Linked DNA regions of Paraneptunicella aestuarii. The protein of the gene in region 2 binds, or shares a complex with, the protein of the main gene of each other region. Links are inferred from orthologs where the notes say so. Each region holds a gene or a part of one and is shown on either strand. Other genes may lie near its edges. The genes, in order: pabB and KIH87_RS18015.

The links.
Region 1: the proteins of KIH87_RS18015 (region 2) and pabB are in contact, whole or in part, in a solved structure (PDB 8RP0), measured with the Escherichia coli proteins. The link is inferred for Paraneptunicella aestuarii from one-to-one orthologs.

The regions. Positions count from the first base shown.
Region 1 is NZ_CP074570.1:1,815,915-1,832,036, forward strand. The notes cover bases 13,148-16,122. They hold pabB (aminodeoxychorismate synthase component I), read right to left. Parts: upstream 15,351-16,122; coding sequence 13,944-15,350; downstream 13,148-13,943. Other genes in these bases: KIH87_RS07655 (L-serine ammonia-lyase), read right to left, coding at 13,148-13,174; KIH87_RS07660 (CoA pyrophosphatase), read right to left, coding at 13,329-13,904; KIH87_RS07670 (fumarate hydratase), read left to right, coding at 15,758-16,122. Also shown: KIH87_RS07595 (H-NS family histone-like protein), read right to left, coding at 226-624; KIH87_RS07600 (electron transfer flavoprotein-ubiquinone oxidoreductase), read right to left, coding at 744-2,378; KIH87_RS07605 (electron transfer flavoprotein subunit beta/FixA family protein), read left to right, coding at 2,792-3,541; KIH87_RS07610 (electron transfer flavoprotein subunit alpha/FixB family protein), read left to right, coding at 3,541-4,467; KIH87_RS07615 (DEAD/DEAH box helicase), read right to left, coding at 4,586-5,941; KIH87_RS07620 (TraR/DksA family transcriptional regulator), read left to right, coding at 6,119-6,442; KIH87_RS07625 (CoA transferase subunit B), read right to left, coding at 6,515-7,171; KIH87_RS07630 (CoA transferase subunit A), read right to left, coding at 7,174-7,884; KIH87_RS07635 (LysR family transcriptional regulator), read left to right, coding at 7,992-8,885; KIH87_RS07640 (hypothetical protein), read right to left, coding at 9,001-9,762; KIH87_RS07645 (sensor histidine kinase), read right to left, coding at 9,822-10,514; HTH-type transcriptional regulator CysB, read left to right, coding at 10,751-11,725; more of KIH87_RS07655, read right to left, coding at 11,801-13,147. UniProt on the Escherichia coli protein: Part of a heterodimeric complex that catalyzes the two-step biosynthesis of 4-amino-4-deoxychorismate (ADC), a precursor of p-aminobenzoate (PABA) and tetrahydrofolate.
Region 2 is NZ_CP074570.1:4,596,214-4,612,320, reverse strand. The notes cover bases 8,354-11,313. They hold KIH87_RS18015 (anthranilate synthase component II), read right to left. Parts: upstream 10,160-11,313; coding sequence 9,548-10,159; downstream 8,354-9,547. Other genes in these bases: KIH87_RS18010 (methyl-accepting chemotaxis protein), read left to right, coding at 10,916-11,313; KIH87_RS18020 (HDOD domain-containing protein), read right to left, coding at 8,354-9,158. Outside these bases: KIH87_RS18065 (hypothetical protein), read left to right, coding at 1-336; KIH87_RS18060 (hypothetical protein), read left to right, coding at 318-635; KIH87_RS18055 (hypothetical protein), read left to right, coding at 771-1,085; KIH87_RS18050 (hypothetical protein), read right to left, coding at 1,082-1,546; KIH87_RS18045 (ExbD/TolR family protein), read left to right, coding at 2,001-2,399; argB (acetylglutamate kinase), read left to right, coding at 2,921-3,754; astD (succinylglutamate-semialdehyde dehydrogenase), read right to left, coding at 3,861-5,330; astA (arginine N-succinyltransferase), read right to left, coding at 5,334-6,368; KIH87_RS18025 (aspartate aminotransferase family protein), read right to left, coding at 6,397-7,602; more of KIH87_RS18020, read right to left, coding at 7,995-8,353; more of KIH87_RS18010, read left to right, coding at 11,314-13,075; trpS (tryptophan--tRNA ligase), read right to left, coding at 13,160-14,164; rpe (ribulose-phosphate 3-epimerase), read right to left, coding at 14,210-14,884; KIH87_RS17995 (TorF family putative porin), read left to right, coding at 15,178-15,813. UniProt on the Escherichia coli protein: Part of a heterodimeric complex that catalyzes the two-step biosynthesis of 4-amino-4-deoxychorismate (ADC), a precursor of p-aminobenzoate (PABA) and tetrahydrofolate.

The DNA.
Region 1 (16,122 bases), 2.8 Mb from region 2 along the record:
AGGTGATTTTTAGTGTTATTGCTTTAAATCGTGTTGGAGTATTTAACTATTACTATTGTTAGGAAACGTACGAAATAATATAAGGCGAGAGCTGTAAAAGAGAGATGTTGCAGCGTGTTAAAATTAACGAACATCAAAGATCATAGTCAATGGTATTACGTTAATGATGAGCTTTTAGAGTAGCTCATATGTCACAAGATACACGCTGCAATAAAACAATGTTAATTAGATTTTAAAATCGTCTAATTCAATGCCGTTACTTAGTGCTTCTGAGAATATTTTTGGCATTCTACCAATACCAGTCCAGAAGTGTGGCTCACCGTTTTCATCAACCAGTCGATATTTTACAGGACGCTTTTTACCAGACTTGCTGATTTTAGAAATAAGATCTGATTCGTTTAAATCAGTCAAGCTTAAGCCTGCGGCTTTAAGTTGCTCTTGAATTTGAGCAATTTTTTCTTGCTTTTCAGCTTGAACCTGTTTTTCTTCTTTTTCTCTTTCTTTTTTATTTTCAATAATTGAGTTCAATTTCGCTACTACTTCTTCTAATTCATCACTACCTAGATCCTTGACCGCACCTTGCAAACGTCTGCCGTGAGTCAAAATCTGTAAGAATTCAGACATGTTTTTTCCCCGAGTTAGAAAATTAAGTCACAATAAAAATTTATTCATTAATAAAATATAATTATATTAAAAATTATGCAATAAAAAAGCGGCTGTTGCCGCTTTTTTTAAATAAATATTTACATATTTGGATAATTTGGTCCGCCAGCACCTTCAGGTGTAACCCAACGGATATTTTGACTAGGATCTTTAATATCGCAAGTTTTACAATGTATACAGTTTTGCGCATTGATTTGGAATTGAGAATTACCTGAATCATCGCTCACAATTTCATATACACCTGCCGGACAATATCGTTGAGCAGGCTCATCATATTTCGACAAATTAACCTTAATTGGAATATTTTCATCTGCCAATTTTAAGTGGCATGGCTGATCTTCTTCATGGTTAGTATTGGATAGATAGACTGAAGAAAGCTTGTCAAAACTGAGCGTTCCATCGGGTTTTGGATAATCAATTTTACTCGCTTTATTTGCTTCTTGAAGCTGTGCATAGTCTTTGTGATTATCTTTTAATGTGAAGGGTAATTTGCCCTGACATATATTTTGATCGAAGGTATTGAAAGCCCCTCCAATGATAGAACCAAATTTATGTAATGCAGGGCCAAAATTACGTGAACTATGCAGTTCTTTATACAGCCATGAATTTCTAAAACGTTTTTCAAAATCAACTGAGGCTGAATCGTTTTTGATGGCTTCAAAAATACTTTCCGCTGCTAAAATGCCAGATTTCATTGCGGTATGATTGCCTTTAATTTTGGCAAAATTAAGAGTTCCAGCATTACAACCTACCAACATTCCGCCCGGGAATGTCATATTAGGTAAGGAATTGAACCCTCCTTTTGCAATCGCTCTTGCGCCGTAAGATACGCGCTTTCCACCTTGTAAATATTGTTTGAATACAGGGTGATGTTTCATGCGTTGGAATTCGTCAAATGGACTTAAGTGTGGGTTGGAGTAATTTAAGTCAATGATTAAGCCTACAAGCACCTGATTGTTTTCAGCATGATACAAATAGGCTCCGCCGCTGGCATCGGATAGCGGCCAACCTGCAGAGTGAACGACTAAACCTTCTTTATGTTGTTCAGCCGGTATATCCCAAATTTCTTTGAATCCGATAGCGTAATGTTGCGGAGAGGCGTCTTTATCCAATTCAAATTTACTGATTAATTCTTTGCCTAAATGTCCACGACAACCTTCTGCAAAAATCGTGTGTTTGGCTCTTAATTCCATGCCGGGTTCGAAAGAGTCTTTTTGCTCTCCATTGATATCCAAACCCATATCGCCAGTAATAACACCCGCAACTCGGCCGTCTTCATAAATAATTTCAGATGCCGGGAAACCAGGAAATACCTCTACGCCAAGCGCTTCAGCCTGTTCTGCCAGCCAGCGGCAGACGTTACCCATACTCACGATATAATTGCCTTCGTTGTGCATGGTTTTTGGCGTCATGAAGTTAGGTAAGCGAATGGCTTTTTCTTCGTCTCTCAACAAATAGATATGGTCTTCTGTGACTTTGGTTGAAATGGGAGCGCCTTTGGCTTGCCAATCGGGGAATAGTTCATCAAGAGCGCGTGTTTCCAATACCGCACCTGATAAAATGTGAGCGCCGACTTCAGAGCCTTTTTCGACCACACACACCATTAATTCAGTGTTGTTTTCTTGTGCCAATTGCATAATTCGGCATGCTGTGGCAAGACCCGCCGGACCTGCACCGACGATTACTACGTCAAATTCCATCGATTCTCGCTGCACTGAGATATCCTCCGATAAGTTAGCCTGTATCGCCTGTTTTAACTGTTGTTTTATTGATTAAACGGGCGAGTTTTTTGTTCTTTTTATTTAAAAAGGGATGTGCTCCCTAATTTTGTGGGTGTAATTGTGTTGGTCGAATGGGCATAGGTCAAGTTTTGGATTATGAGAATAAAGAGATTTATATACTCGAAAAACTCAATTATCTCGAAATTTGCGTCGTAAAGAAAATTTCCCTTGAAATTGCAGAATAACGCTCAATAGTTCAGCAAAATGCGCGTTTCAGGTTGACGTTTACGTAAACAGCAAGTAGATTGCTCACACTAAATTTAAAGTCAATGTCAACGTTCAAATGAAGCTAACCTGTTTTTACTCCTGATTGGAATGAAAAACAGGTGGTTGATATAGAGGTCATGATGAAAGTACTAGTTCCGGTTAAACGAGTCATAGACTACAACGTTAAGGTCAGAGTGAAGGCTGACAACACGGGTGTAGATTTGGCTAATACGAAAATGTCGATTAATCCTTTCTGTGAAATTGCTGTTGAAGAAGCAGTCAGAATGAAAGAGCAGGGCAAGGCAACGGAAGTTGTTGTTGTTTCTATTGGTGACAAGAGCTGCCAGGAACAAATTCGTACAGCATTGGCATTAGGTGCTGACCGCGGTATTCACATCGAAACAGAAGAGAATCTTGATTCTTTGCAAGTGGCCAAACTATTGGCAAAAGTGGTTGCAGAAGAAGCCCCTCAAATTACCATTTTAGGCAAGCAAGCCATTGATTCAGACAACAACCAAACCGGTCAAATGTTGTCTGCGTTAACCGGTATGCCGCAAGGTACTTTCGCATCTGAAGTCAAAGTTGAAGACAGCACTGTGCAAGTGACTCGTGAGGTTGATGGTGGTCTGCAAACGGTTGAGTTGAATCTTCCTGCGATTGTAACCACCGACTTGCGTTTGAATGAACCTCGCTATGCTTCTTTGCCTAACATCATGAAAGCCAAGAAAAAACCGATTGATGTTAAAGCCGCTGCCGATTTCGGTATTGAGCTGGCTTCCAAAGTGACAACTTTGAAAGTTGAAGCGCCTGCACAGCGTCAAGGTGGTGTGAAAGTGGCAGATGTTGCCGAGTTGGTTGCAAAATTGAAAAACGAAGCGAAGGTGATCTAATGGCTATTTTGGTTTATGCAGAACACGACAACCAGCACCTGAAAGCTGAGTCTTACAAATTGGTTAATGCTGCACAGCAAATGGGTGACGACATTCATATGTTGGTGGCTGGTGAAAACTGTGGCGCAGTTGCAGAGCAAGCGGCAAAAGTGACTGGCGTAGCGAAAGTATTAGTGGCTGATAATGCTGCCTATAAAGATCAATTAGCTGAGAACGTGGCTGATTTGGTTTTGGCCTTGGCTGATGGTTATAGCCACTTGTTGGCAGCTGCGACAACTACGGGCAAAAACTTCATGCCTCGCGTTGCGGCGTTGCTGGATGTTGCACAAATCTCTGACATTATCGCAGTGGAAAGTGCGGATACATTTAAGCGTCCTATTTATGCAGGTAATGCCATTGCGACTGTACAAAGTGCTGACGCTGTAAAAGTGATTACCGTTCGTGCCAGTGCCTTTGATGCCGCAACGGAAGAAGGCAGTGCTGAAGTTCAAGCGATTGATGTGGTTAAAAGTAGTGATTTGGTTAAGTTCGTTTCTCAAGCGTTGACCAAATCTGAGCGTCCAGAATTGACCGCTGCCAGTGTGATTATCTCTGGTGGTCGCGGTATGCAAAATGGTGAGAACTTCAAGTTGTTGGACGGTATCGCGGACAAATTAGGCGCTGCAATTGGTGCGTCTCGCGCCGCTGTTGATGCTGGCTTCGTACCTAACGATATGCAGGTTGGTCAAACCGGTAAAGTGGTTGCGCCTCAACTATACATTGCTGTTGGTATTTCTGGTGCTATTCAGCATTTGGCTGGTATGAAAGATTCCAAAGTGATTGTTGCTATCAACAAAGACGAAGAAGCGCCGATTTTCCAAATCGCTGATTATGGTCTGGTTGGTGACTTGTTCCAGATTCTACCTGAGTTGGAAGCTGCTTTATAAGCTGCTTTTAATTGCTTTTTATATTGAAAGGGCGCTGATATTTATCAGCGCCCTTTCTTTTTGCTTATTTTCTTTTTGCGTCCGTTCTTTTTGAGAGCCCTTTGTTGGCTATTGACGATTAATCTTCGATATCGTCATCGAAATCCTGTATTTCTTGATCAAGCGTAGGGCGCTTTTTCTTCTTTAAGAATGGTGCATCACCCACATCTTTTCCTTCCATTGTTTTAACCAGTACAGTCTTTCTTGGTTTTTTCTTAACGGCAGCCGAACCTGATTTCCCGTCACTCTGTTTGTTACCAGAAGGTCTCGGTTGGTTTTCTTTGAAACCTGAAAATTTAGCCGGTAATTCTTCTACTGTCTCAAAGTTAAACTCTTGTTGTAGCTGTTGTTTCAATAGAGTAAAGGTACGCCAGTCTTTCGGGCCTACCAGAGCAATTGCGGTGCCTTCGTTACCAGAACGACCTGTACGACCAATGCGGTGAATGTATTCATCGGCTGTTTTAGGTAAGTCAAAGTTGATCACCAACGATACCGTTGGAATGTCCAGTCCTCTGGATGCCACGTCAGTTGTGACTAATAACTGATGCTTGTTCAGAGAGAAATCCTGCATGATGGCAGCACGTTTGCTTTGAATCAGCTCACCACTGAGCGCCGTGCTGTTGATACCCCATTTTTGGCACAGTTCGCTTAAACGGGAGGTGTCTTCGCGCGTAGCGGTGAAGATAATCGCTTGCTTAAAGGACTCCTTGTTTAACAGGTGTTTAAGCAATAGCTCCTTGTGCTCAATGTGATCCGCAAAATAGAAGTGTTGCTTGATATCGGCGTTTGCCTGATCACTGGCATCAATGTTGATGTGCAATGGTTGTTTTTGTAACTCTGATGCCAAGTCGTTTACTAATACGCTGTGCATAGTTGCCGAGAACATCATGGTTTGGCGTTTACGATGATCAGCGGCCTGGTTGATCTGTTTCAGTTGCTCCTGAAAACCCAAATCCAACATTCGGTCAGCTTCATCCAGAATCAGCATTTCCAAGCCATTTAGAAATAAGCTCTTGCCCTGTAAATGGTCAGCCACGCGCCCTGGCGTGCCAACAACGAAAGCCGGGTTTTTGTTCATGGTTTTGGCTTGATCGTTGTAATTGTCTCCACCAACCAATAGCGCAGCTTTCAAAGGGGTATTCTTGATCAGTTGCAATAACTCGTTGAATACCTGCTTGGCAAGTTCGCGAGTGGGGGCTAGTACCAACACTCTTGCATCACGTTTACTTAATGCCTTTTGCGTTAAGGTTCTGTGAATAGCGGGGATCAAAAATGCCAGCGTTTTTCCTGAGCCCGTTTTGGATGAGGCCAGTAGATCCTTTCCTAATAAGGCGTGTGGAATGGCTTGTTGTTGAATGGGAGTTACCGTGGTGAACTCTTTTAATGCCAGGATTTTTTGAAGACGGTTGTCTAAGGGTAAATCAGAAAATAACACTATGGTGCTCGGAAACGATGAATGCGGTCATTATACGGATATACCAATCTTAGAGATATACATTGTGCGAATTAATAACACACTCTAATCATTTACAGGCAATTTGCGGTAGATCAAAACTCATTTTTACGACAGCGACTAGGCTTAGCAAAGATTTATAGAGGTCTGTAATTGCTTATGAATACAAATCAAACCCGTGAGATCTTATTGAGTAAACAACGTCGCTTACAGCGTAGGGTTTCCATGATTGATCTGGATTTTCGCAGGGAAAGGGACGATGACTTTGAGGAATTAGCCACTGAATCTGAAAATGATGAAGTGCTAAGTGCTTTGCAAAATGAAGCGATTGTGGAACTGGAGCAAATAACCAAAGCATTGCATTTACTGGATTGTGGTCGATATGGTAAATGCCTTGATTGTGGTCAGGATATTAGCAAAGAACGTTTACAGGTGTTGCCTTATACCACTCTTTGCTCAAAGTGCGCCAGTGACGATAGCTAAAAAAGAAAGCCATCAAAAGAAAGCCATCCTTGGCAACACCAAGGATGGCTTTTCTATTAATCAGACTAGAAATTAGAACTGCATTTCAGGGACGTCGCCTTCTACGACTAATTCACCTTCAGTTTTCGCTTTAATCTCTTCAACCGATACACCTGGCGCTCTTTCAATCAGATAAAACGCTTTGTTGCGTACTTCCAAAACAGCCAGGTCTGTGATGATACGAGTAATACAGTTAACACCTGTTAGTGGCAACGTACACTCTTTCAACAATTTCGACTCACCATCTTTGTTTGCATGAGTCATGGTAACAATGATGTTTTGCGCACCGGCTACCAAGTCCATTGCGCCACCCATACCTTTGACCAGCTTGCCCGGGATCATCCAGGAAGCGATGTTGCCGTTTACGTCTACTTCAAATGCACCCAGTACAGTGACATCAACGTGACCACCACGGATCATGGCAAAGCTGTCGGCAGAGTTGAAGATCGAAGCGCCAACGGCTGCGGTAACTGTTTCTTTACCAGCGTTAATCATGTCAGCGTCAACCTGTTCTTCAGTCGGGTAAGGGCCCATACCTAACAAGCCGTTTTCCGATTGCAACATAACGTGAATATCGTCAGGGACGTAGTTAGCTGCCAGAGTAGGAATACCAATGCCGAGATTGACATAATCACCATCTTTGAATTCTCTCGCTACACGCATAGCGATTTGGTCTCTTGATAATGCCATGATTAGTTTCCTCCTGCCGGACGGGTTACTCGACGCTCGATACGCTTCTCGAAAGTGCCTTGAATAACGCGATCAATGAAAATACCCGGAGTATGAATTTCGGTAGGTTTCAACTCACCAGGCTCAACAATTTCTTCAACTTCCAGAACGGTGATTTTGCCAGCAGTGGCTGCCATAGGGTTGAAGTTCATTGCTGTGTCGCGATAAATACAGTTGCCTAGTCTGTCTGCTTTCCAAGCCTTAACGATAGCGAAGTCGCCTACAATACCTTCTTCAAGAATGTATTTACGACCATTGAATTCACGCACTTCTTTGCCTTCAGCGACTGGTGTACCGTAACCCGTTGCAGTATAGAAACCGGGGATACCTGCACCGCCAGCACGCATTCTTTCAGCAAGCGTACCTTGAGGAGTCAATTCAACTTCCAATTCGCCAGACATCAGCTGCTTTTCAAATTCAGCATTTTCACCGACATAAGAAGATACCATTTTCTTGATTTGGCGATCTTCAAGTAAGATGCCCAAGCCAAAACCATCAACACCACAGTTGTTGGAAACGATGGTTAAGCCTTTTACACCCATCTTTTTGATTTGAGCGATTAATCCTTCAGGAATACCGCATAGGCCGAATCCGCCTGCAATGATGGTCATGTCGTCAGTCAGACCAGCCATGGCTTCTTCGTAACTGGTGACCACTTTATTGAAACCTGCCATTTTTACTCCGCAGTTTATGAATTTGTTATCATTATTGGAAACAGTTGTTAATATGTAAAATTAAATAAATTTCTTAATTAATAAATAAATTTTATTAAATTGCGCTGATGAATATCTCATTAAAACAAGTTAAAGCCTTTGTGAAAGTAGCACAATGTCGCAACTATGCCGAAGCGGCTGAGCGATTACATGTTTCGCAGCCTGCCTTATCGATTGCTATTCGCAACTTGGAACAAACCATTGGGGGGGCTTTGTTCAGCCGTTCAACACGTAAAGTGGAACTCACACCTGAAGGACAGGAGTTTTTTCCGGTTGCCAAACGGTTATTGCAAGATTGGGAAGAAGCCTGCTCCGATTTGAATAACCTGTTTAGTTTGCAAAAAGGGAAACTCACTATTGCCGTTATGCCGTCGTTTGCAGACACCATGCTGCCTAAGGTGTTACTGGCGTTTCATGATTCTTATCCCAACATCAGTATTTCAGTACAAGACGTTGTTATGGAATCAGCAATGAATGCAGTCAGAGAATCTCGTGCAGAGCTGGGTATTACTTTCGAAAGCGATACCCTTGATGGTTTGGACTTCTTGCCTTTGTTTGATAATGACTGTGTTTTGATCTGTCAGCCTGAACACGAGCTAGCGTTGCAAAACGAAGTGGATTGGGACCAAATCAGTGCATTTCCCTTTGTTGCTATGAACTGGGGCTCAACGATGCGACGCTGGATCGATGAAGCTTCAGTTGAGCACAATCTAACCTTGAATATAACAGCCGAAGCCGGGCAGTTAGTAACGTTAGGGCAATTCGTTGCAGTTGGTATGGGGATCTCGGTCGTGCCAGCCTTGTGCCGTATTCAAATGGAAAACAAAGGTTTGGTGTGTCGACCTATTCGCAACAGTGGTTTGATTAAACAGGTTGGCATTGTTCGGCGTCAGCGGGGCAGTTTGTCTGTGGCGGCGAATGCGTTTATGGAGTTATTACTGGCTGAGAAGTTTGATATTTAACTTTAGTATAGAGATAGAAAGAGATGGGAAAACTTGGGGAAGTAAGCCGTCGGGCGGGGTGCGTAAGTTGCCCGACAGCTCAACATTACTCGGTATTTTTATTACTTTGGCTGTTTTACCATTTTTTCTTGGGTGCAAACAAGACATCCAATTCGTCTTTTTCTTTTTCAAGACGTCTGGCGGCATCTTCTGCGTTTGAATTACGCAGGTTCTCCTGGATCTGATTCAGTAACTGCTCAAGGTGAGCTTTCTTGGTTTTGGTGTACTCGTCTTGAGCAGGAAAGTTGCTCAAGGCGATAATGGCTTTTTCCAAATATTGGCGAGCAGAACCCATCATTTGTGATTTAATTGCGGAGTCGGCTCTACGATAAAGCGTGTCTACGTTGACTCGCAACTGCATTCTATCCAGTCGTTTGTCTTCGGCAATAAAGGTTTGTGTGTCCACTTTACCTTTGCTGTGCTCAGAACGGAGCAGGGCGCGAAGTTTCTTGAGGCTTTGAATACAAAGAATGATTTGCTTATCGTTATCCGGGAGAGTGATGTTTTCGTCAACTTCTGCGGGACTGGGCGTAATATTGTTAATTCTTTCACTGGATTCTTTAACTCGCTGCTTAATATCTGCGGCTTTGGGGTTAAGTTCCAGAATGATCTTCAACGCATTGTATATGCGTTTATGCATGATGAGTGCGAGGTTAGGGGAAACAGGAATTTGACCGGAAGCCAATAAGACGTTTTCTGTCTCATCGACAATAGATTTTTGCTTGGCAATCTCGGTACGTCGCTCGGCTTCAACTTTTTCTTTGTGTTGCTGAATGGCGTTGATCATTATTGCCAACACTATCAACGTAACAATTAAAATAATAACTATTGTAAACATTCGTTTTGAGTATCCCGTCTTTTATTATTTGCGTTCTTACCTGGACGTGTAGTGAAATCTTACGGTAATTTCAGCGTAAATACACTACCCCCAAGCGAACCACCATTCGCCAAATGAACGCTTCCCTTTTTATCGCCATTTATGTGAGCTTCTGCAATCATTCTAGCAAAAAAAAGTCCTAAACCTGTTCGACCACTACTAATATTGAAGTCGCGCATGTTAGTTTCATTGTTCTTTAGCATAATATCGGGATAACCCGGACCATCATCTTCAATAGTAATCACAAAATAGTCATCTTTCTCGTTTGCGTGTATCAATATTTCATTATTACCGTATCGCATTGCATTAATAAGTACATCATTGAGCATAACATTAATGAGATCCGCATCCAGATACCAAGACATATCGTCTTCTGGCTTTTCAACGGTCAACTTGATGTTTTTGTGGCTGATGTAGTTTTGATTCGCTGCAAAAAGTTCATCCAGAATATCTTCGACAAAGTGTTCCTGAATGTTTAACGGTAGCTGATCCAGCTTGACTCTATACAAGGAAAGTAGCTGTGCTAACCCGGTATTTAGCCTTGATGCTTCATATTGAACCGTAGCAATTTGATCGCCTTGCTTTGTTCCGACGGGAAAATATTCGCCCATGTTTTCAATGGATTGCATGAGCAGAAGCAACGAGTTCTTCATGTCGTGTACCGCCGAAGCGAGCACGGCAGAAAAATCTATACGGTTGTTGCGATCTGTCATGGTTACAAGGTTTTTGCTATTTCGAGTTCTATTAACCTGGTTATCTTATTGCGACTCTTAAGATGGGTCAAACATAATCATTTTTATGTCGTTTTACGCCATAACTTATTATTTCAAAAGGCGAAAAATTGGGAAATGTGGAATTTTTTTTAAAAACTTATGGAATTAATTCTTCCGTAGGTATATATAATTTGCATAATAAAATTTAAAGAAAGAAGAGTTAGGTTGGTCAAATCATGAAGTTACAGCAGCTACGATACATAGTAGAAGTACTCAACAACAACCTGAATGTCTCCGCGACGGCTGAAAGTTTGTACACCAGCCAGCCAGGCATTTCAAAGCAGGTAAGAATGCTTGAAGATGAGTTGGGAGTGCAGATCTTTGGTCGTAGTGGCAAGCACTTAACTCACGTTACTGATGCGGGTAAAGACATTATTAACATTGCCCGGGAAATTTTGGCCAAGGTTGAAAGTATCAAAGCCGTTTCTCGTGAACATACCCTGCCAGATCAAGGCAAACTGAATATTGCCACTACTCATACCCAGGCTCGTTATGCGTTGCCTGCGGTAATCAAAGGCTTCATGCAAAAATATCCTAATGTATCTTTGCACATGCATCAGGGTACGCCGTCACAGATCAGTGATTTGGTTGCCAAAGGTGAGGCTGATTTCGCTATCGCAACTGAAGCTCTCCATCTATATAACGATTTGGTGATGTTACCTTGCTACCATTGGAATCGCAGTATTATCGTAAATCGCGATCATCCATTGGCACGCAAAGAAAGCATTACCATTGAAGATATTGCTCAATATCCGTTGGTCACTTATGTGTTTGGCTTTACGGGGCGCTCTGAGTTGGACGAGGCTTTTTCTCGCGCAGGGCTAGAGCCTAAAATCGTCTTCACAGCCACTGACGCTGACGTTATCAAGACTTATGTTCGCTTAGGTGTGGGCATTGGTGTTATCGCGACAATGGCGATTGACGAGCGTCTGGATGAAGATTTGGTGAAAATTGAAGCGAGCCATCTATTTGATTACAGCACAACCAAGATTGGTTTCCGTAAAGGTTCGTTTTTGCGTAGCTATATGTATGATTTCATCGAGCGTTTTGCCCCACATTTGACCAAGGATGTGATCGAGCGCGCCATGACGCAGAAGAATAATGATGAAATTGAGAAGATGTTCCGAGGCTTAACACTGCCTTTGCAATAGTCCGCAACAGCTCAGGCTAAATAAAAATGATGTGCTCAGGCTTTTAAGCAAGAAGCACATCATTTAATTAGCGTTTTAACACTCAATAATATTCACAGCCAAACCGCCTCGAGCGGTTTCTTTGTATTTGGACTTCATGTCATTACCTGTGTCCCACATGGTTTTAATGACTTTATCCAGCGTGACTTTTTGCACACCTGTACCGCGTAATGCCAAGCGAGAGGCGTTAATCGCCTTGATTGCACCCATGGCATTACGTTCAATACAGGGAACCTGAACTAAACCGCCGACCGGATCACAGGTTAATCCCAAATTGTGCTCCATGCCGATTTCCGCAGCATTTTCTACTGAATCAGGAGAACCTCCCAGGATTTCGGTTAATGCACCTGCTGCCATTGAACAGGCGACGCCGACTTCTCCCTGACAGCCTACTTCCGCGCCAGAAATAGACGCATTTTTCTTGTAAAGGATGCCGATGGCTGCGGCGCAGAGTAAAAAGCGCGCGGCTGTTTCTCGATCGACAGGACGAACAAATTTGTCGTAGTAACTGAGCACTGCTGGAATAATGCCCGCTGCTCCATTGGTGGGTGCGGTGACTACACGTCCGCCAGCGGCATTTTCTTCATTAACCGCCAATGCAAACATATTCACCCAGTCCATGGTTTGCATGGGATCTTGCGTTTTTTCATTACATAAACGGCGATATAAACCGGGTGCTCGGCGGGTGACTTTAAGCCCGCCTGGCAAAATACCTTCCGTTGTAATGCCGCGCTCTATACAAGCTTGCATCACTTGCCAGATAGACCAGAGCTTATCCAGCACTTGTTCTTTGGACTGAAAGACCTGCTCGTTTTTCATCATTAGTGTGCTGATGCTGAATCCATTCTCTTTGCATTTACCAATAAGCTCTGCGGCGCTTTCAAAAGAATAGGGAACATCTTGCTCTGCGTGCTTTAACGCGGTTATTTTTTCTTGCTCGAAATCTTCCGCTTTAATAATAAAGCCGCCACCAATGGAGTAATAAGATTGGCAGGCCACTTCTTTCCCGGCTGAGAATGCACGTAAGGTCATGCCATTGCTATGCAAAGGTAAGCATTTGCGACGATGAAAGACGATGGCATTTTCACGAGGAAATTGAATTGCCTGAGTGCCGTTTAGCATTAGTTGTTCGGTATTCGCCACTGTAGCAAGCATTTGATCGACTTGATCGGCGTCTACGGTTTCTGGAGTTTCACCCAGTAAGCCTAGAATAACGGCTTTTCCAGTACCGTGCCCTTTGCCGGTTTGTCCCAGTGAACCAAAGAGTTCTACAGTGACACTATTCACTTGCTCAAAAAGCTCTTTGCGTTTGAGTACATTAATAAAATCATGAGCTGCCCGCATGGGGCCGACAGTATGGGAGCTGGAAGGGCCAATCCCGATACTGAACATATCAAAAACACTTATCATTGAAGTCGCAGGGTAGGTTACTTTAATCGTTTAATTGCTATTGTGGCTCGACAATGAGCAACGGGGAAGGCTGACCAGCGAAGCGACATAGTCTCTTACTGTAAAGATTTGTTTCTAAAGTGGTTTTCAGAGTAATGAAAGTTGCGCTTTGGGGTTATAAATTTTCAGTCAAATGGTTCGACAGAATTCTCACAAATGCCGCTGTCGCTCCCCAAATATAAGTATCTTCCCAGGGAATGAAGTAAATGGAGTAATCGACACCATTGCGATGCACGGGTTCTGCAATGTGGTTGCGCTTGTCGACCAAGTAAGACAACGGAACTTCAAATACCTGCTCAACTTCATTCCGGTCGAGCTCCAGATCAAAATAAGGCTCGATTAAGCCAACATAGGGCGTGACCTCGTACCCTGAAACGGTGCGAAACGACTGCAAATTGCCAATAATCTTGGTGTACTGACGTGACAAACCGATTTCTTCTTCGGTTTCTCTTAAGGCCGTTTCTTTCAGGCAGCTATCGTAATCTTCGTGGCGTCCACCCGGAAAACAGATTTGTCCGGCATGGTGTTTTAAGTGAGAAGCACGCTTGGTGAACAGCACAGTTAACTCGTCCCGACAGACAACCGGGCAGAGCACTGCGGCTTTTTTTCCTGCTCGTCTGAGCGGAAAATCTTGTTCATCTTCAATTCTACGCAGGTGGTGAAACCGTTGTAAAAACTGCGCTTCGTTCATCAAAGTGTTGTACCTCTAGACATTCATGTTTGTACTAAATCATGGCTTCTGCTGTGTTGCCAGTAACGGCAGTATTTTAGCCACTTTGTCTAATGTTTCCTGATATTCCAGTTCTGGTTTAGAGTCAGCTACAATGCCGCCGCCAGCCCAACAATATATGTTATTGTTTTCCAACAACAAGGTGCGTATGCAGATGTTGCTGTCCATATCTTGATTGATACCCAAGTAACCAATACTGCCACAATAAATATGACGATGATTCGGTTCCAACTCCTCAATAATTTGCATCGCCCTTATTTTGGGAGCTCCAGTAATGGAACCGCCGGGAAATGCATCTTGTAGCAGTTGTAAGGGCGAACAATCTGATTTCAACTTCCCGGTGACTGTGCTAACTAAATGATGAACCGCAGGAAAGCTTTCTATATCAAACAGTTTAGGCACGTTTACGCTTCCTGGCTGACAATTTTTACTCAAATCATTTCTCAGTAAATCGACAATCATCAGATTTTCAGCACGATCTTTAGGAGAGCTTTGCAATTCTTTTGCCATCTCTAAATCGTTTTGGGCTTCAGGCATTCTCGGACGCGTGCCCTTTATGGGCTTGGTCTCGACAATGTTGTCTTTTACTGCAAGAAAACGCTCGGGCGAAATGCTTAAAATTGCACCATGTTGGGTATTCACATAGGCCGAAAATGGTGCACTGTTGGCATTGCGTAGCATTTCATAGGCCATCCATTCATCACCGGAATATTCACTGGCAAAACGTTGTGCCATGTTAATCTGGTAGCAATCGCCCGCTAGCAAGTATTCATGAATACGGTTCAGGCAGGATATGTATTCTTCTTTACTTAGATTGCTGTGCCATTCTTTCTGCAATGTAAATGGTTCAGCGTGCTCTTCCTGTTGCTCGATATTAAACAGCGATTCCAGATAGGTTTTGCTTGGGTGAGGGTAGTTGGGGTGATAACAGAAATAAAACCCATTATTTGCTTTATCCTTAATAACCGACCAACTGTAAATGCCTACTTGCAATCCCGGCGTGTGATATTCATTGGCTGATACATTATCGACCTTTTCCAGTCCTTTGCCCCAGTCGTAACCAAAGTAGCCCATAGCGCCCACAATGAATGGTAGGTGAGTATCGGGATTCGATGTGTTTTCAAATAACCTGTTTTGAACCGCAGTGATTGTGTCTATAACGCTTAATGCTTCAACATCAGGCAACGGGAATTTGGAGTCCAACTGGCAATGTTCTTGTTCAATGGTAATAGTCGCAATGGGTTCTGCGACAAAAATATCAAAGCGTGCGTCCTGATGTTGGCTCTGGGTTGAATCCAGTAAAATTGCCCCCGTTAATTGCCTAAAAGGCTTAAATAATTGGGTGATATCGACATCAATGTTTGTTTTGATGCCGGATGCAAGTTGTTGTATCTGAATCTTATGCATTAATTTTCTTAAATCGATCTAAAGCGGCACTTTTTGTTTTTCTTGTTAAGTCACTCGTTGAATCACTTGCTCTGTATGGTTTAAGTCTGGCCTGCGTGCCGGAAATAAAGCATGGTGCGACTGTGATTTGAACAAGGAAAAAGTGCGTTTGTCATGGAGCATGAAAGGCAAGCAGGTTATCATATTGTGCTATTACTTAGAAACACGCAGTGGAGATAGGAATTCGTTTTGCGTAAAGGTTTCTCGGCGAGTGAGTTGTTGAGCTATCTTTCAGGATTAACTAAAGAGCAAATTCCTATCTCAAATTCAGGGTTAAAGCTCTTTTCTATCTATTTCTACCTAAGTGATAGACAGTCTGAGTTTTAAGCCGAATGTTAGGCAATCATGATATTTTTTACGAGGCACACATGACCGTTATTCGTCAACAGGACTTTATTGACAGCATCGAAGATGCTTTGCAATTCATCTCCTATTATCACCCTCTTGATTACGTTAAAGCTGTGGAAAAGGCTTATGAGAAGGAGCAAAGTCAGGCGGCTAAAGACGCAATGGCGCAAATTCTCATTAACTCTCGCATGTCTGCCGAAGGTAAACGTCCTATTTGTCAGGACACGGGTATCGTTACCTGCTTCGTGAAAGTGGGAATGGGCGTGCAATGGGATAAAACCGATATGACGGTACAGGAAATGGTGGACGAAGGCACTCGCCGCGCATACACCAACCCTGACAACCCGCTTCGTGCATCCATTGTTGCGGATCCTGCGGGTAGCCG
Region 2 (16,107 bases):
GCGGTTCCTCCCGAGCTTCCCCATTATCCTCTTTATTGGTATGGAACCTGGGTGATTATCGACATGATGGCGATTGTCAGTATTCGCTATGGTCATAAGTTAATTCAGGAGAAACTGGGCTTCCTCGCCAAAGCTTATATGTTGGGTTTGTTATGTATGATTGCATTGCAAATCGTAGGCTATGTTGACAGTGTGTTCTTTCATAAAACCGACACTATTACATTGATTTATAGTGTTGGGATTAATGCAATTAATATCGCAATTGCGCTTTTGATGATTTGGCAATACATCATCCTTACAGTAAAGGAGACGTTTCGATGGCAAGCATCTTCGTAACCGTTTTTCTGTTGGCGTTGTTTGGCGTTGCGATCTTGATTGTGTATCTTTCTTTTACTGATTTTGAACGCGACAAAAACAAGGCGGAAGAAAAGATCAGAACAAGACTTGCGCCTAATATTGCTCAGTCTTTATTGGTGGAATTGGATGAAATGCATAATGAATCTGATTTTGTCGTTCAGTGTGAACGGCACAGCCTATGGAAAAAGAAAGTCACGGCTTATGTCAAAGGCATAGAGTCTGCGACCAATGATGCTAACGTTGTCAAATATCCTTTTAATAAACGGAATAATAAATAACACACTTTTCGGTAATATTTGCTACCCTTGTTGGATTGAGGTGAAAGGTTGCCTCCGGGTCTAATTGTGGTGAAGGTCATAGTACAAGCTATACCTCAAATTCAGGAATAACCTGTAAACTTAAAGGATACAAGGGTGCAAATTTTATCAGTTCTCATACTACTTCTGGTGTTCATATTTGCTGTTGCTAATACTTGGCAAGCTATTAAGTATAAGCCACAGAATACAGCTCAAAAAAAATCCACTATCCAGTCTCGCCCACTTCCCCATACAGCGCAGAACTTAATTTTGGAACAGGTTGAGTTGTGGGAGTATTCAGGCCCGCGTACCGGAGCCTATTATGCAAAACAGCAAGAATGGACTGCCAGAGCTCGCCATTATGTTGAGGGAATTAAACATCACGCACTTTATCAAACCGAAGAGCAAGATAAGCTGCGAAAGAATCTTTAGAGTTGGTGATTACGACTGGGTTCAGAGCTTTCTGTTATACTCAGTGCCTTGGTGAAGGCTCGGAACATTTGCTCTGGCGAGCTATTGTTATTAAAGGTGATCAAATTAAAAACGGCTGCTTGTTCAAGCGCGTCCACAAAGGCTGTTTGTAGTTCCTGTTTGCTGTAAAAGCCACTGTCATCAGAGCATGAAAACGATTGAATCAGCTCAGCCTCATCAATTCCATATATTAGGTAACTAATTGATTTGCTGGTTAAGCGAGCTAGATGAATCAGATTATCCCAGTCTGGAAAAGATTGGCCTCTAAGCCATTTGTGGAAGGTTTTTTCTGAAAGATTGACGCCTTTGCTAGAGTAATAATCTTGTAGCTGCTTTGGTCTTCCTCTTTGTTTCCAGCCTAGTATGTCGAGGGAAAGATGTAGTCTTTCTGCGAACTGTGATTTTGAAATTATGTCTACCATAGGTTCCATAATACCCTTGTTGGTAGATTATGTCTGTAGCTAATTTATTAATTAACCCGATTATTCATTGATTTTATTTATCCTGTGTCAGAAGTAATGCGGTTAAACAATGACTTTTAAGATGTAGCTTATCTTATGGTGAATATAATTGATTTTAAGTTCCTGCCGTGTAACTGAGCCTGGTTTGGGTTAAATAAAAATATTTATCAGGACTGCAATTTACAACTGACTTTTTCTCGTGAATCGGTTAATCTCGTCTCCCTTAAGCAATTTTCGCTTCCGCTTTTTCAGGCGCTATGATGCTTTTACCACTAGAATAACTGTTACGGCAGTTAGTATTACGTGAAAGCAGAATACTTCCTAAATTTTGGTGAGGCGCTTAAGATTCATCAAATCATTTACTTTATGACATTCTGAGTAATATACGCTTTAGATGTTATTTGAGGCTTAGACAATGAAGAAAAAGCATTTTCGAGATGAAGAAGACGCCAGTATTGATATGACACCGATGCTTGATATCGTGTTCATCATGCTGATCTTTTTTATCGTAACCACTTCCTTTGTGAAGGAAGAAGGGCTCGAAGTTAATCGTCCTGACAGCTCGGCTAACTCCAATTCAAAAGCTAAAACTGTGTCGATTTGGATAGATGAGCGCGGCATGATCTATATGAACAATCGTCTCATTGATTCTGAACGCGTTACCGCAAATATTCAAAGCTTTCTCGCTGAAAACAATACTGATTCAGCAGTGATTAAAGCTCACAAAAAGACCAAGCACGGCACGGTTGTTAAAGTATTAGACCAAGCTGCTGAAGCTGGTCTGCATAAATTATCAGTTGTTGTAGATAATTAGTTATTTAGGGCGGTTCCCATTATCGCCCTAAATACATTTTTATTTAAAAAACCACTTATTCAACAGCAAGTTAACTTCCCTCTGTGTTTTTGCGTATTGCAGTATAAATACCATTTGTTATGCTAATCTTTCTTTGGCAAAAGCTCTGTGAATGGAATTTTTGCGAGGTTTGAAGTATTGATGGGGTAGCAAATTTTCACCGTAAGTGTGTTTATTGTTGCTTGCTCCGCGGGCTTTAATCAAATTCTTCTGTTTATACTAAGCCTCATTTTGAGCCGTTTTGATTTAAATCGGGCAGCTTTTCTCCGGAACGTTCTCAACAATTAATTTTGGATACGCTTGGAGCAAGTTCATGGCACAGTGCCTATGAACGAAAATTGCAAACGATTTCAATGCTTGTAATGTACCCCATGCGTCCCAATTATTATGGTTTAACAGAAGTCGAAATGATTTTGACGGCATGTATTGGAATTTATAAATGTGCTCTCATGCTGGGCTAACCAATTTATCAGGAAACTACCATGACTGATCTGAGCAGAAAACCTATTGCTGTTATTAAAGTAAACGGCGATGTACTGTTGGATGACGAGGAATTACAGGGGTTGGTAGGGAATGTAAAAGAGTTAGTGGAAGATGATTGGAATGTTGTGTTGTTACATGGTGGAGCAAGCCAAACTAACGCTCTGCAGGAAAAACTGGGCATAACGACCAATCAGGTCGCAGGGCGTCGCATTACCAGTAAAGAAGACCTTAAGGTTGTAAAGCAGGCAATTGCTGGTGAGGTTAACGTCGATCTTGTTGCCGCTATGCAAGCTCAAAATGTCAATGCATTTGGTTGTCATGGCGCATCAGGTAAGCTCATTCAAGCTGTAAAACGTCCACCAAGAATGATTGAGGGCGAAGAAAAAGCGATAGATTTTGGTGAAGTAGGTGATGTAACCCGAATTAACTCTAAACTTCTGCAAAATATGCTCTATTTTAATCTTGTTCCTGTAATTGCGACCTTGGGCATTAGCGATGACGGCAAGATCTATAATATCAATGCCGATACGACCGTGGTGGCCATTGCAAGAGCTCTTCAAGCCGAGTTGTTGTTATTTACCAGCAAAAAAGGCGCTATTTATAAAGATATCGATGATCCTGAATCTCGAATTAAAAAGATTACTCGAGCTCAAGCAACTCATTTAATTTCGGATGGAGTCTTTCAAGGCGATACTATTTTAAATTTTGAGGAAGCGATGGGATTGCTTGATTATGGTGTTGAAATGATAGGTATCGCATCTTCCAGGGAACCGGGCACTTTCATTGATGTTGCAGATGGAAGAGGCCATTTCGGTACTTTGATTACCGACTAGAATTCATTACTGGTTTATTATTTCTATTGAGAACAAAAAAACGGCTAGTTCATTGAACTAGCCGTTTTTGTATTCGTTCTTATGTTGGATTTAGTCGTACAGAAGACTAAAACTTCAGACCAGGGTTTAGGCTGTCTGGGAATTGAACTTCGTCTAATTGCATCGAAGCTACAGGGTATGAGCAATAATCAGCAGCGTAGTATGCGCTGGCTCTATGATTACCACTTTCACCGATACCACCAAATGGAGCTGCACTGTTTGCGCCAGTAGTTGGTCTGTTCCAGTTGACAATCCCTGCGCGAGAACGCTTCAGGAATGTCTCAAACAGTTCTTTGTCGTCACTGATAACACCGGCTGAAAGGCCAAATACTGTGTTATTCGCTTCATTGATCGCATCGTCGATGTTGTCAAAGCGAATCACTTTCAATAATGGGCCAAAATGTTCTTCATCAGGTAATTTATCCAGAATTGAGGTGACATCAATAATACCCGGAGTCACAAATCCTGTCGCTGTATCTGTGTGCTCAAGCTTCACTAACGACACGGCTCCCAAATCCAGTAGCTCTTGTTGAGCATTAACCATCATTTTTGCTGCGTTGGCTGAAATCATGGCGCCCATGAAGGGTTGTGGGTTTGCATCGTAATGACCGACCTGAATATTGCGTGTGACTTCAATCAAACGTGCCAGGATCTTGTCGCCTTCCTCTGAGTTTTCCAGGAACAAACGACGAGCACAAGTACAACGCTGGCCTGAGGTAACAAAGGCTGATTGCACAATGTCGTGAACCGCACCGTCAAGGTTGGCAACATCTTTAACGATAAGAGGATTGTTACCGCCCATTTCCAGAGCCAGAATTTTTCCTGGATGCCCGGCAAATTGTTCATGAAGCAATTTACCTGTGCGTGAACTGCCAGTGAAGAACAAGCCGTCGATATCTGGGTTAGCGGCAAGCGCCTTACCAGTTTCAACATGCCCTTGAACCATGTTCAGAACGCCCGCAGGAATACCGGCTTTTTCCCATAGTTTTACGGTTTCTTCGGCTACTTTAGGGGTCAGATCACTTGGTTTGAAGATGACTGTGTTACCAGCAATCAATGCCGGAATGATATGACCATTGGGTAGATGCCCTGGGAAGTTGTAGGGGCCGAATACTGCAACGACACCATGAGGTTTATGCATAATATAGGCTTTACCTGCGGGCATCGGATTTTCGACTGTGCCTGTGCGCTCGTTAAATGCTCTAACTGAAATCGCTAATTTTGCAGCCATGCCGACGACTTCAGTGACACTTTCCCACTCAGCTTTTCCCGTTTCCTGAGCAATGATCTTGCCTAAACGTTCTTTGTTTTCACTCAGTAAATCAACAAATTTCTGGATGATGGCGATACGTTCTTCTGCACTACGAGAGCTCCAGCTTTCAAAGGCTTCACGAGCAGCTTTAACGGCACTATCTACCTGACCAGGGCTGGCAGATTTTGCCTTCCAAATAACAACATTTTTGGCGGGATCGACCGATTCAATATCGTGTCCTTCACCAGAAACCCAATGTCCTGCAATTAAGTGAACTTCTGCCACTTGCTAATCTCCACTAACGATTGGCGCAAAACGGATGAATTCACCATTCTCGACTTTAAGTGCCGACGCAGTTTTATCACTAATGCGCACAATCTGATTTTCTTCATCTACTTTCAGATTCAGCATTGCTGCTCTGAAATCTTCAAGTTTAGTATTAATCGCGAAATATTCTGGTTTGCCTTCCGCTATGCTTGAGTCAATGCTTACAGGTAAACGGCGACTCAGTCGAACTGTCCGAATATTGTCTATGTCTGCTTCTATACTAGGGCCTGCATCGAAAATATCGACATACCCTGAATAGGTGAATCCTTCGGATAGCAATAATTTCAGCGCAGGGCGAGTTCTTTCGTGCACTTCTCCAATCACAGCCTGCGCTTCTTTACTGAGCAGGTTTACATAGATTGGATACTTCGGCATTAACTCGGCAATAAACACTTTTTGCCCAACACCTGTCAGGTAATCTGCCGTTGGGAAATCCAGAGAGAAGAAGTGCTCCTCTAACCATTTCCAAAACGGTGATGAGCCATTTTCATCACTCACGCCTCGCATTTCAGCAAAGACTTTTTTCGTGAAGCGATTACGGTGTTCTGCTAAAAACAGAAAGCGGAACCGAGACAGGAAACGGCCATTGTGACCTTCTCGAGCCACTTCACGTAAAAACAGTGTACAGATCTCCGACATTCCCGTGTAATCGTTACATAGGGTCAGTGTTTCTACTTCGTTGTGTACACCCAACTCGCGAGAAGAGTGTACAACTATACCGTGATGGTAGGAGTAGAATACATCGTCAGTACCCACTGCTGCTTCTATCCCTGCCGTTCCTACAACCTCACCGGTTTCAGTATCTTCCATCACGAACAGATAATGCTCCGAACCGGGCTTATCCACGTGTTTGGAAAACGAATCTACTGCGCGGTCGATTTTGCCTTTTAAAAGCGTTTCATCAACCGGTAGGGAGGTGAAGCCTACTCCGGATTCCACTGCTATGCGGTTCAATGCTTCGTAGTCATCCTTACGGATAGGGCGCATGATTTTCATATCAGGTCGTCCTCTATGTGAGTTGGGATCAGCCTTGAACTACTTTGGCAACTGCTTTTTCGAAACGAGCCATACCTTCTTTGATGTCTTCTTCCGGGATAATCAAAGATGGAGCAAAGCGAACAACGTTTGCACCAGCTACCAGGCTCATCAACTTCATATCCGTTGATGCATTAAGGAAATCGCGTGAACGACCTTCATATTTTTCATTAAGAGCACAGCCGATCAACAAACCTTCACCGCGAATTTCGCTGAATACGTTGTATTTTTCGTTAATCGCATTTAATTCTGCACGGAATAGCTCTGCTTTTTGTTTAACACCGTCCAGTAACGCTCTGTCGTTGACAATATCAAATACGGTTTCCGCTACTGCACAAGCAAGGGGGTTACCGCCATAGGTACTACCGTGAGTACCTACTTTCAAGCTTGCTGCGATATCTGCGCGAGTTAACATGGCACCGATAGGGAAGCCGCCACCTAAGGCTTTCGCAGTAGATAGAATGTCAGGTGTTACACCTAATCCCATGTAGGCGTACAACTCACCAGTACGGCCAACTCCAGATTGAACTTCGTCAAAAATCAGCAGTGCATTGTGTTGTTCACACAACGCTTTTACGCCCTGAACGAATTCTTTGGTTGGGCTGATGATACCGCCTTCGCCTTGAAGAGGTTCCATCATCACGGCACAGGTGTTGTCGGAGATTAACGCTTTTACGCTTTCCAGATCATTGTAAATTGCGTGATCTACATTGCCTGGTTTTGGGCCGAAGCCATCAGAGTAGGCGGCTTGACCACCAACGGTAACGGTAAAGAACGTACGACCGTGGAAGCCTTGTTTGAATGCGATGATTTGGCTTTTTTCTTCGCCGTAATGATCCAGCGCCCAGCGACGTGCTAGTTTTAGTGCTGCTTCGTTTGCTTCTGCTCCTGAGTTGGCGAAGTAAACGCGCTCTGCAAATGTTGCGTCAGTGATCTTCTTGGCTAAACGAAGCGCTGGCTCGTTGGTGAATACGTTGCTTAAGTGCCATAGCTTTTCGCTTTGCTCTTTTAATGCTGCGACTAATGCAGGGTGGCAGTGTCCAAGACTGTTAACCGCAATACCGCCTGCAAAATCAACATACTCGTCACCATTTTGATCCCATACTCTGGAACCTTGTCCTTTTACCGGGATCATGGCTGCCGGGTTGTAGTTTGGGGCCATAACTTCGTCGAATAACTCACGAGTAACCTGCATTTGGGTCTCCAAAATTAAAACATCTACCAATTGGTATAAGACCTGAATCTATTAATGAGATAAGAGTATCTATGACAGATATTCAGGTTCATTAGTCAAAAAAGAAGCCGCATTATTCCAGAAATGGCGGCATTTGTCTTGTCTTGTTATGTCTTTACAAGCCTTTATTTTCAAGGGGTTCAGTAATTTTGCAGGAATATTGAATAAGTATACGCATCGTGTTGATGCGGGCTGCACTAGCGATTGATATTGCTGGCACCTGTCACGGGTTTCACAAAAATACCCTGCATGTTTATTTGCACAAAAATATTGTAATTTTTTGAGCTGTATGAGCAAAAGAAGGATAAATAAACTACATCAACTTCATATTAGGAGGAGAGCTGAATTGTTTATTATTCATCATCCATAGTTAGATTCAAACTGCGTAAGTCGGTGCCTTGTAAAGCCAATACGGTTGTTGCCGCCATGTGGAGTGATTTAAGAAAAGCTTTGGCTTCATCTGTAGAAATAAGCTTGTATCGTTTCAACATATTGTATTTGCTGTAGCCGTTGCCTTGTAGCAATACTTTCGCAATAGGGCTCATTTTTCCCCATGGTGTTTTTAAGGCAAATTCTTCCATCGCGTTGGCAATAAATACTCTGCGCATTCCCATATGGGAGATAATTCTTGAACTGAGTGATATGGAGTGTTTCCACATTAAAGAGAGTAAAACATCCGAAGTCGGGCCGATCTTGAGTAAGGCACTGTGCTCGTCCCTTTTTTGATCATCATGGGCTTCTATTAATGCTTCTCTATGTACTTCATCGAAGGTTTTGAAATACAGTTTTGTAATGATCAACTTACCGAATTCGTGGAACATACCCAAGATAAAAGCGTGACCAGGATCAACCTTGGATAAGGTGGCTATTCGTTGGCATGACACCGCAGAGCCAATGGCATGTTCCCAAATTTTGGCTTTAAAGACGGGATAGGGGTCGGTAATTTGAGGGATTGCACGTCGAAATACCATTGATGGAATAACCATTTTCAGATTTTCTATACCGAGAAAACTTAATGCTATACGTAAGTTTTCAACAACAACTACTCGTCCCAGACGATCGGTTTTGCGGTATTTGGGCGTATTAACCAGCTTTAACAAATCTGTGGCCAACCAGCTTATTTGGGCGACCAGAGGCTCTAATTTTGCTATTGATGTGGCTTTAACCGACAAGGTATCCAGCAATTCAGGCAAACCTTCATGAATACCGAGTTGCTTGGAATATAACTCTTCGAGATCTTCCAAACGTAGTTCAACGCGTTCACAGACTGCTGCGCTAATTTTATCCCGGACGCTTTCGACAAAGTTTTCTTCAGAGCGTTTATTTAGCTCCATGTCTCTTTTGGCAAGCTTTTCAATGCGCAGTAGATTACGACGAGCGTTAAACTGCTCTGACTGTTCAGCTTTGACTTTGCCTTCAACCTCAACACCAGCAACTTCCTGAGCATTTGATAAACCAATCAGCAGATTGTAGAAACGGTTATCTACTTCTTGATTAATGTCCATTCTGTCAGTCATCTATTCACTCTATCCGGGAATTAAACTCATTGATTAAAATGCAAAGAGCGAGCATTTATTTACTCGTTGCACCTGATGTTTACCTGCTCATTATTAAGCCACTTTTAACTGCTATATGGGGGATCAGCCCTAATAAACATAACCTGTAAGGTATAAAGTCATTCAGTTGCTGTCTTGCCTAACTTTACGTCAATATTCAGAAGTTACTAAATTTTTTACTTAGGTATTAAGCATAATACAAGTCATATAAGGGGTGCACTAATATTGAGCTGAAAACCAAAGGATTTTTAATGTTTTTGATAACTATTTCTCAATTTCCATAGATAAAGTGCATAACCTTGCTGATTGCGCAGAATGTTTTTCTTCCACTTTAACGATAACTTTAGAGATTATTGCCTGGAATTTGCTTTTGCTATCGCAATGAAGTTTTCAAGCAGTTGATGTCCATGTTCGGTTAACAAGGATTCAGGGTGAAATTGCACACCAAAGATGGGAAGAGTTTTATGCTCAATTGCCATGATCTCTTGGTGCTGCTCTTGTGCATTGTCTCCATCCTTTTTAACCCAAGCTGTTATATTGAAACATTCGGGTAATGAGTCGGCTGCTACGACTAATGAGTGATAGCGTGTGACTTGATAGGTTGGTGGAAGGTCTTTAAAAACACCTTGGTTGTTGTGGCTGATTCGAGATACTTTCCCATGCATTACTTTGGAAGCTCTTTCAACAGTAGCGCCAAAAACCTGAGCTATGGCTTGGTGTCCAAGGCAAACGCCTAACATGGGAATGTGATGATGAAATTCACGTATTGCTTCCAGGGTTACGCCTGAAGAGTCAGGTGTGCATGGGCCGGGGGAGAAGACTAAACAATCTGGTGCTAGCTCGGCAATGCCTTGTAAGTCAATGTCATCGTTTCTGACCACGACCACTTGTTCGCCAATTTCTTCAAAATAACGAGCTAGGTTGAATGTAAATGAGTCGTAGTTGTCTATTAGGAGTACCAAGGTTTATTGCACCTTATAAAAGCGTCGGTTCAAGCGATGAAAATGTCACGCCATGAAAATGTGCGTGGATGCAGGATGATTCATGGAGTTCACAAAAGCTGAAATTAGACCGTTAATCACAGCTAAACTCAAGTCTCTTGCTCATAAACATCCATACAAGCGCTACTTCGAAAGAGGCTTTATGTTTTCTGTCCTTTACATAAGTAATTTTAAGCTCACAAAACAGTTTATTTTTCGGTAATAAGTGAATCAAAAGCTGTTATGTTGTTTTGCACTATTATGGTTCAAAATGTTGAGAGGAAAAAATAAACCATATCGTTTTTCCATATGCCACTTACTTTGTTCTTAAATTTGAATTAAATGCCAGTAAAATGCGAACTTTAGAGGGGTTTAGTTCGCAAAAATGAAAAGTGTCAATTGGTATCACTGCATTATCTTGGTGCTTTTTACCTTTGGTTATTTCTGCTTTAAAACAGTTATTGTTAACTTCATCACTTTTTAGTGACTATAAGTCAGAGTTAAGTCAGATGGGCTTTATAGCTTGGGCTAATTTTATTCGGTTATAAAATTTGTCGTTCTTTGAGGATGTTAGTTATGCAATTGTCTTTACAAATCCGTTTAATGCTAGCGCTTCTTTTTACAGTGCTAACGTCTCTTATTATTACGGGATTTTTCACAGTATTTATATCGACATCTGAAATGAATTCAACTTTAGAACATCAATTTAAACAAGACTTGGGTTTTAAAAGAAATATTATGAAAGAGGAGGTGATGGGTTATTTTTCCATGATAGATAACCAAATTACTTTAATGGCGAGCGATAAAAGTATTGTGTCAGCAATCCACGACTTTACGCGAGCATATAATCAGTATTCAACTCAACGGTCTATACCGACAGAGCAACTCCAGAATTCGGTTCAGAGTTATTATAAAGACGATTTTGCGAATAAGTATGAAGAGCAAAACTCTGAGAGAATTAGTGTTCTAAATATGTTTGGAGGACTAAGTCGAGCCACTGAGTTGTTGCAGTATGATTTTATCAGTAATAATCCCAGTTCACTGGGCGAGAAGGATAATCTAAACGATCCTGGGTCGGTGAGCGACTATGCTCAACTACATAAACAATTTCACCCGGATATTCGTCAATTTCTTAAAACCTTTGGCTACTATGATATTTTCCTGGTCGATGCCCAGTCGGGAAACATCGTTTATAGCGTATACAAGGAGCTGGATTTTGCGACTAATCTGATTACCGGGCCTTATGCGGGTTCGGGTATTGGGAAAGCTTTCAAAAAGGCTCTATCTTTGCAATCAGGGGAAACCTACCTAACCGACTTTGAGCCTTACTTACCCTCTTACAACAATCCGGCGAGTTTCATTTCCAGCCCAATTTATGATGGGAGTCAGCTAGCCGGTGTATTGATTTATCAAATGCCCATTGATCGTATCAATAACATTCTTACCCAAAATCAGAAATGGGAAGAAATGGGATTTGGCTCAAGCGGAGAAGTGTATCTGGTTGGGGAAGATTCTCGTCTTCGCTCAGAAAGTCGTTTTTTCATGGAAAATGAAAGCGATTACATTGAGGCGTTAAAGCAAGCTGGCATTAAAGAGTATGAATTAATTGCTTTGAAAGGCACGGGTATCAGCTTGCAACCAGTAAATAGCGAAGGAGTACAAAAAGCACTGCAAGGGCAGAGTGGTTTTCAGCATATTCGTGATTATCGCGATGTTCATGTCTTGTCTTCTTACGCGCCAATCCAAATTGGTGATATGACATGGGCGATATTGGCTGAAATTGATTATGAAGAGGCTTATGCACCAGCCGAATCACTTACCAGAAGTATTATATCCGCGACAATTTTAGTGAGTGTTTTGCTTGCTGTAGGAAGTTTAGTTGTTGCTACCTTGCTTGCCAAAAGACTGCTGCGCCCTATTAACCGAATCGGCAATCATTTTGATGAGTTGAATTCAAATGAGGCTGATTTAACAAAGCGGCTTCCTCCTTCCGCTATTAAGGAAATCCGTCGCATTGGTGACGGATTTAACCTGTTTGTTGAGAAGATCCAGAGGGTTGTTGACACCATTAAAGGAGAAGCGGAATCCATCGCATCAGCAAGCGCGCAACTTAGCGTAACGACCAAGCAAACCAGTATTTCGGCACAGCAACAATATACTGAGGCGATGCAGGTGACAGAGTCCGTTGGTGAGTTCAATCGTTCTATTACGGAAATTTCCAGTAACTCAACTTCTGCCGTTTCAAATACCAACAAGACGCGAGAGAACACGCTTCAAAACACTAGTCGAGCTAATGATGCTGCATCTCAGATCCGAATTTTGGTAGAAGAAGTGAATGGTTCTTCAGAGGCGATGAGTAAGTTAGAAAAAGAAGTGGAAAGCATTAGTGGTGTGCTGGAAGTGATTGATCGCATTGCCGATCAGACTAACTTGCTGGCGTTAAACGCGGCAATAGAGGCTGCGAGAGCTGGAGAACATGGGCGTGGGTTTGCTGTTGTTGCTGACGAAGTGCGTCAATTGGCGTCAAAAACACAGGAAAGTACGATAGAAATTCAGAATAAGATTTCGCGTTTATCTACAGTCGCACATGAAGCGGTTAACTCTATGGAGAAGGCGTCGAAATCAGCTAATGGTGGTATTGAACTGGTTGAGTCGGTGAGTCAGTCCTTATCGCGCCTCAATGTTAATATTGATGAATTAGCTGGAATGAATGAGAACATTGCCGCCGCAACTGAGCAGCAGCAATATAATTGTGACTCTATTAATCAGAATATGATTCGGGTTATGGAATCGGTTACGCAGCTAACTCAGGCTTCACACGAAGTAGCGAGCTCCTCGGAAGAATTGACCAAAATATCCAGTAATATGGTATTGGTGACTCAACAGTTTCGGACTTAAGCTGGCTATATCGGGTTTGAAAACAAAAACGGGGATCTTAAATGGATCCCCGTTTTTTAATGCTTGAATAGTGTTTCAGTGCGTTTATGGTTTAGCGATAAAACCGATGGCTTCGTATACTTTAGCCAAGGTTTTTGCTGCTTTCTCTGAGGCTTGCTCAGCACCTTTACGCATGATGTCATTCAATGCCGCACGGTCTTCACGTAGTTCGTGATAACGCTGTTGAATGGGCTCCAGTAGAGCAACCACGGCATCAGCAACATCTGTCTTCAAGTGTCCATACATTTTGTCTTCGTATTCTGGTACTAACTGCTCAATGGATTTGTTGGTGCAGCAAGACAAAATAGACAACAAGTTAGAGACACCGGCCTTTTCTTGAGGGTCGTAATAAATACGAGCTTGTTCGTCGGAATCGGTGACTGCACGTTTGATTTTCTTGGCGACCTTTTTGGTATCTTCCAACAAGCCAACAAAGTTGTTGGGATTGTCGTCAGATTTCGACATTTTCTTATCAGGATCTTGCAAGCTCATGACACGCGCGCCTGATTCAGGAATGAATGGATCCGGTATGGTGAACAGATCGCCATATAGGTTATTCATGCGAGTTGCGATGTCTCGAGTGAGTTCCAGATGTTGCTTCTGGTCTTCACCCACTGGCACTTTATTCGCCTGATATAACAATATGTCAGCCGCTTGTAATGCTGGGTAGCTGTACAAGCCCACGTTAATGTTGGTGACATTTTTGGCTGATTTATCTTTAAACTGCGTCATGCGGTTAAGCTCGCCCATTTGGGTGTAGCAGTTCATAATCCATCCCAACTGAGCGTGTTCTGGTACGTGGGATTGAAGAAACAATGTGCTGCGCTCAGGATCAATGCCACAGGCAACATAAAGTGCTAATCCATCCAGGCAGGCCTCGTAAAGTTTAGCGGGATCCTGACGAACGGTGATCGCGTGCATATCAACGATCATATATAAGCAGTTGTGGTCATCCTGCATGTTTACCCACTGTCTCAGGGCGCCCATGTAGTTTCCAATCGTCAATTGTCCTGAAGGCTGGCAGCCACTTAATACAATAGGTTTATTCATAGTTCGCAACACTTAAATATGGTTAATGAGTTTAATGGGAAAGAATTAATTTTCGACAAGCGCCAATTCGGATCGCATATCGGCGATTACCTTACCATAATCTGGCGCATTGAAAATGGCTGAACCAGCAACAAACATATCTACGCCAGCTTCAGCAATGGCGCGAATGTTATCGACTTTTACGCCACCGTCAATTTCTATGTGGATATTTCTACCCGTTTTCAGGATTTTTTGTTTTAGCGCGTGAGCCTTTTCCAAGGTGTTAGGAATAAAGGCCTGTCCGCCGAATCCAGGGTTAACCGACATCAGTAAGACAAAATCCAGCTTATCCAAAACATAGTCGAGAACATGCAATGATGTTCCGGGATTTAACGCTAATCCTGCTTTGCATCCTGCATCTTTAATGAGTTGAATGCTGCGATCAACATGGTGGCTGGCTTCCGGATGGAAGCTGATGTAGTTTGCTCCCGCTTTTGCAAAGGCGGTAATTAGTTCATCTACCGGACTCACCATTAAATGAACATCGATATCTGCAGTAATACCGTAATTTCTCAGTGACTGGCAAATACTGGGGCCAAATGTCAGGTTTGGAACATAGTGATTGTCCATGACATCAAAGTGCACCACATCGGCACCTGCATTGATCACCTTTTGCACATCATCACCCAATCGCGCCAAATCCGCAGAAAGTATAGAAGGTGCGATTATATAATTAGTCATAAAAAACCCCTTGAATTAATCAAAATGCTGGTTTTGAAGCAATGATTTGCTGTCAAAATGCACTAAACCGGTGAAAATGTACTATTTTTGTGCAATGATAATTTTAATTTGCACTATGCCAATTATAAGAATCTGTACTCATTGAACAAGGAATAAGAAATTATCTTTATTTATCAAAAAGATAATCTTGTTTCGTGGGAATGCACGAATTCTGGTATGAATAGGCATTGCTTTTGCAAAACCTCGGTAGCTTTACATTTTTGAAACACACAACTTGAAGTACGGGGATTAACATGAAAGCAGTTAAGTTAAGTTCATTGGCAGCCTTGGCAATTACCTCTTTGGCATATGCTCAGGCAGCGTCAGCAGAGATAAGTGCAAACATTGGTTTAGTTTCTGAGTACCACTTCCGTGGTATCGCACAAACTTCAGATGCTTCTGCCAGTGCTGGTCTAGACTATGAAAATGGTGGATTCTACGTAGGTACATGGGTAGCTGATGTAAGCGATGGCCTGGAAGTAGATATTTACGGCGGCTATGGCTTTGAATTTGACAATGGTTTTGGTGCCAGCATTGGTTTTACTACTTATCAATATACAGGCGATTTCGATTCTGCTTATAACGAAGTTAACCTTGGTTTGAGCTATGGAATTGCTTCTATCGAATACTCAATCGGTACTCAATCTGATGATGCTGCATTAGGCATTACAGAATCAGATTACACTTTCTTCGCTTTGACTCTTGAACATGAAGGCTTCTATGGCACTTATGGTTCATGGGGGGATGAATTTGATGGCGATTATTTTGAAGCTGGCTATGGCACAGAGGTAGGTGGCTTTGATGTTGGCGTTTCGGTTGTTATCAGTGGTAGCGATCTGGATGACGATGAAACCATCCTGTTCAGCATCGGAAAATCTTTCGATCTTTAATTCCTTATTTAACTCGTAAATCAAGTACCTAAAGGGTATGCGGTGATGCACCACCGCAATACCCAACGACAGAAAAGAATTTAGCGTCACATTTCGCACCAATGTGACATTGACTCGGGGCAGTACGGATACTGCAAAAAAGGGGTGAACAAATATCCGTTAAGAGATATGTAGCCCCGCTCCAGATTTCCCTCAATATTTCTATTCTTTAGCCGAAAAACTTATACGTGAAATAAACTAATTCAGTATCAATTCATGCTAGAATAGCGACAATTTCAACCGCAATGTTGGGCA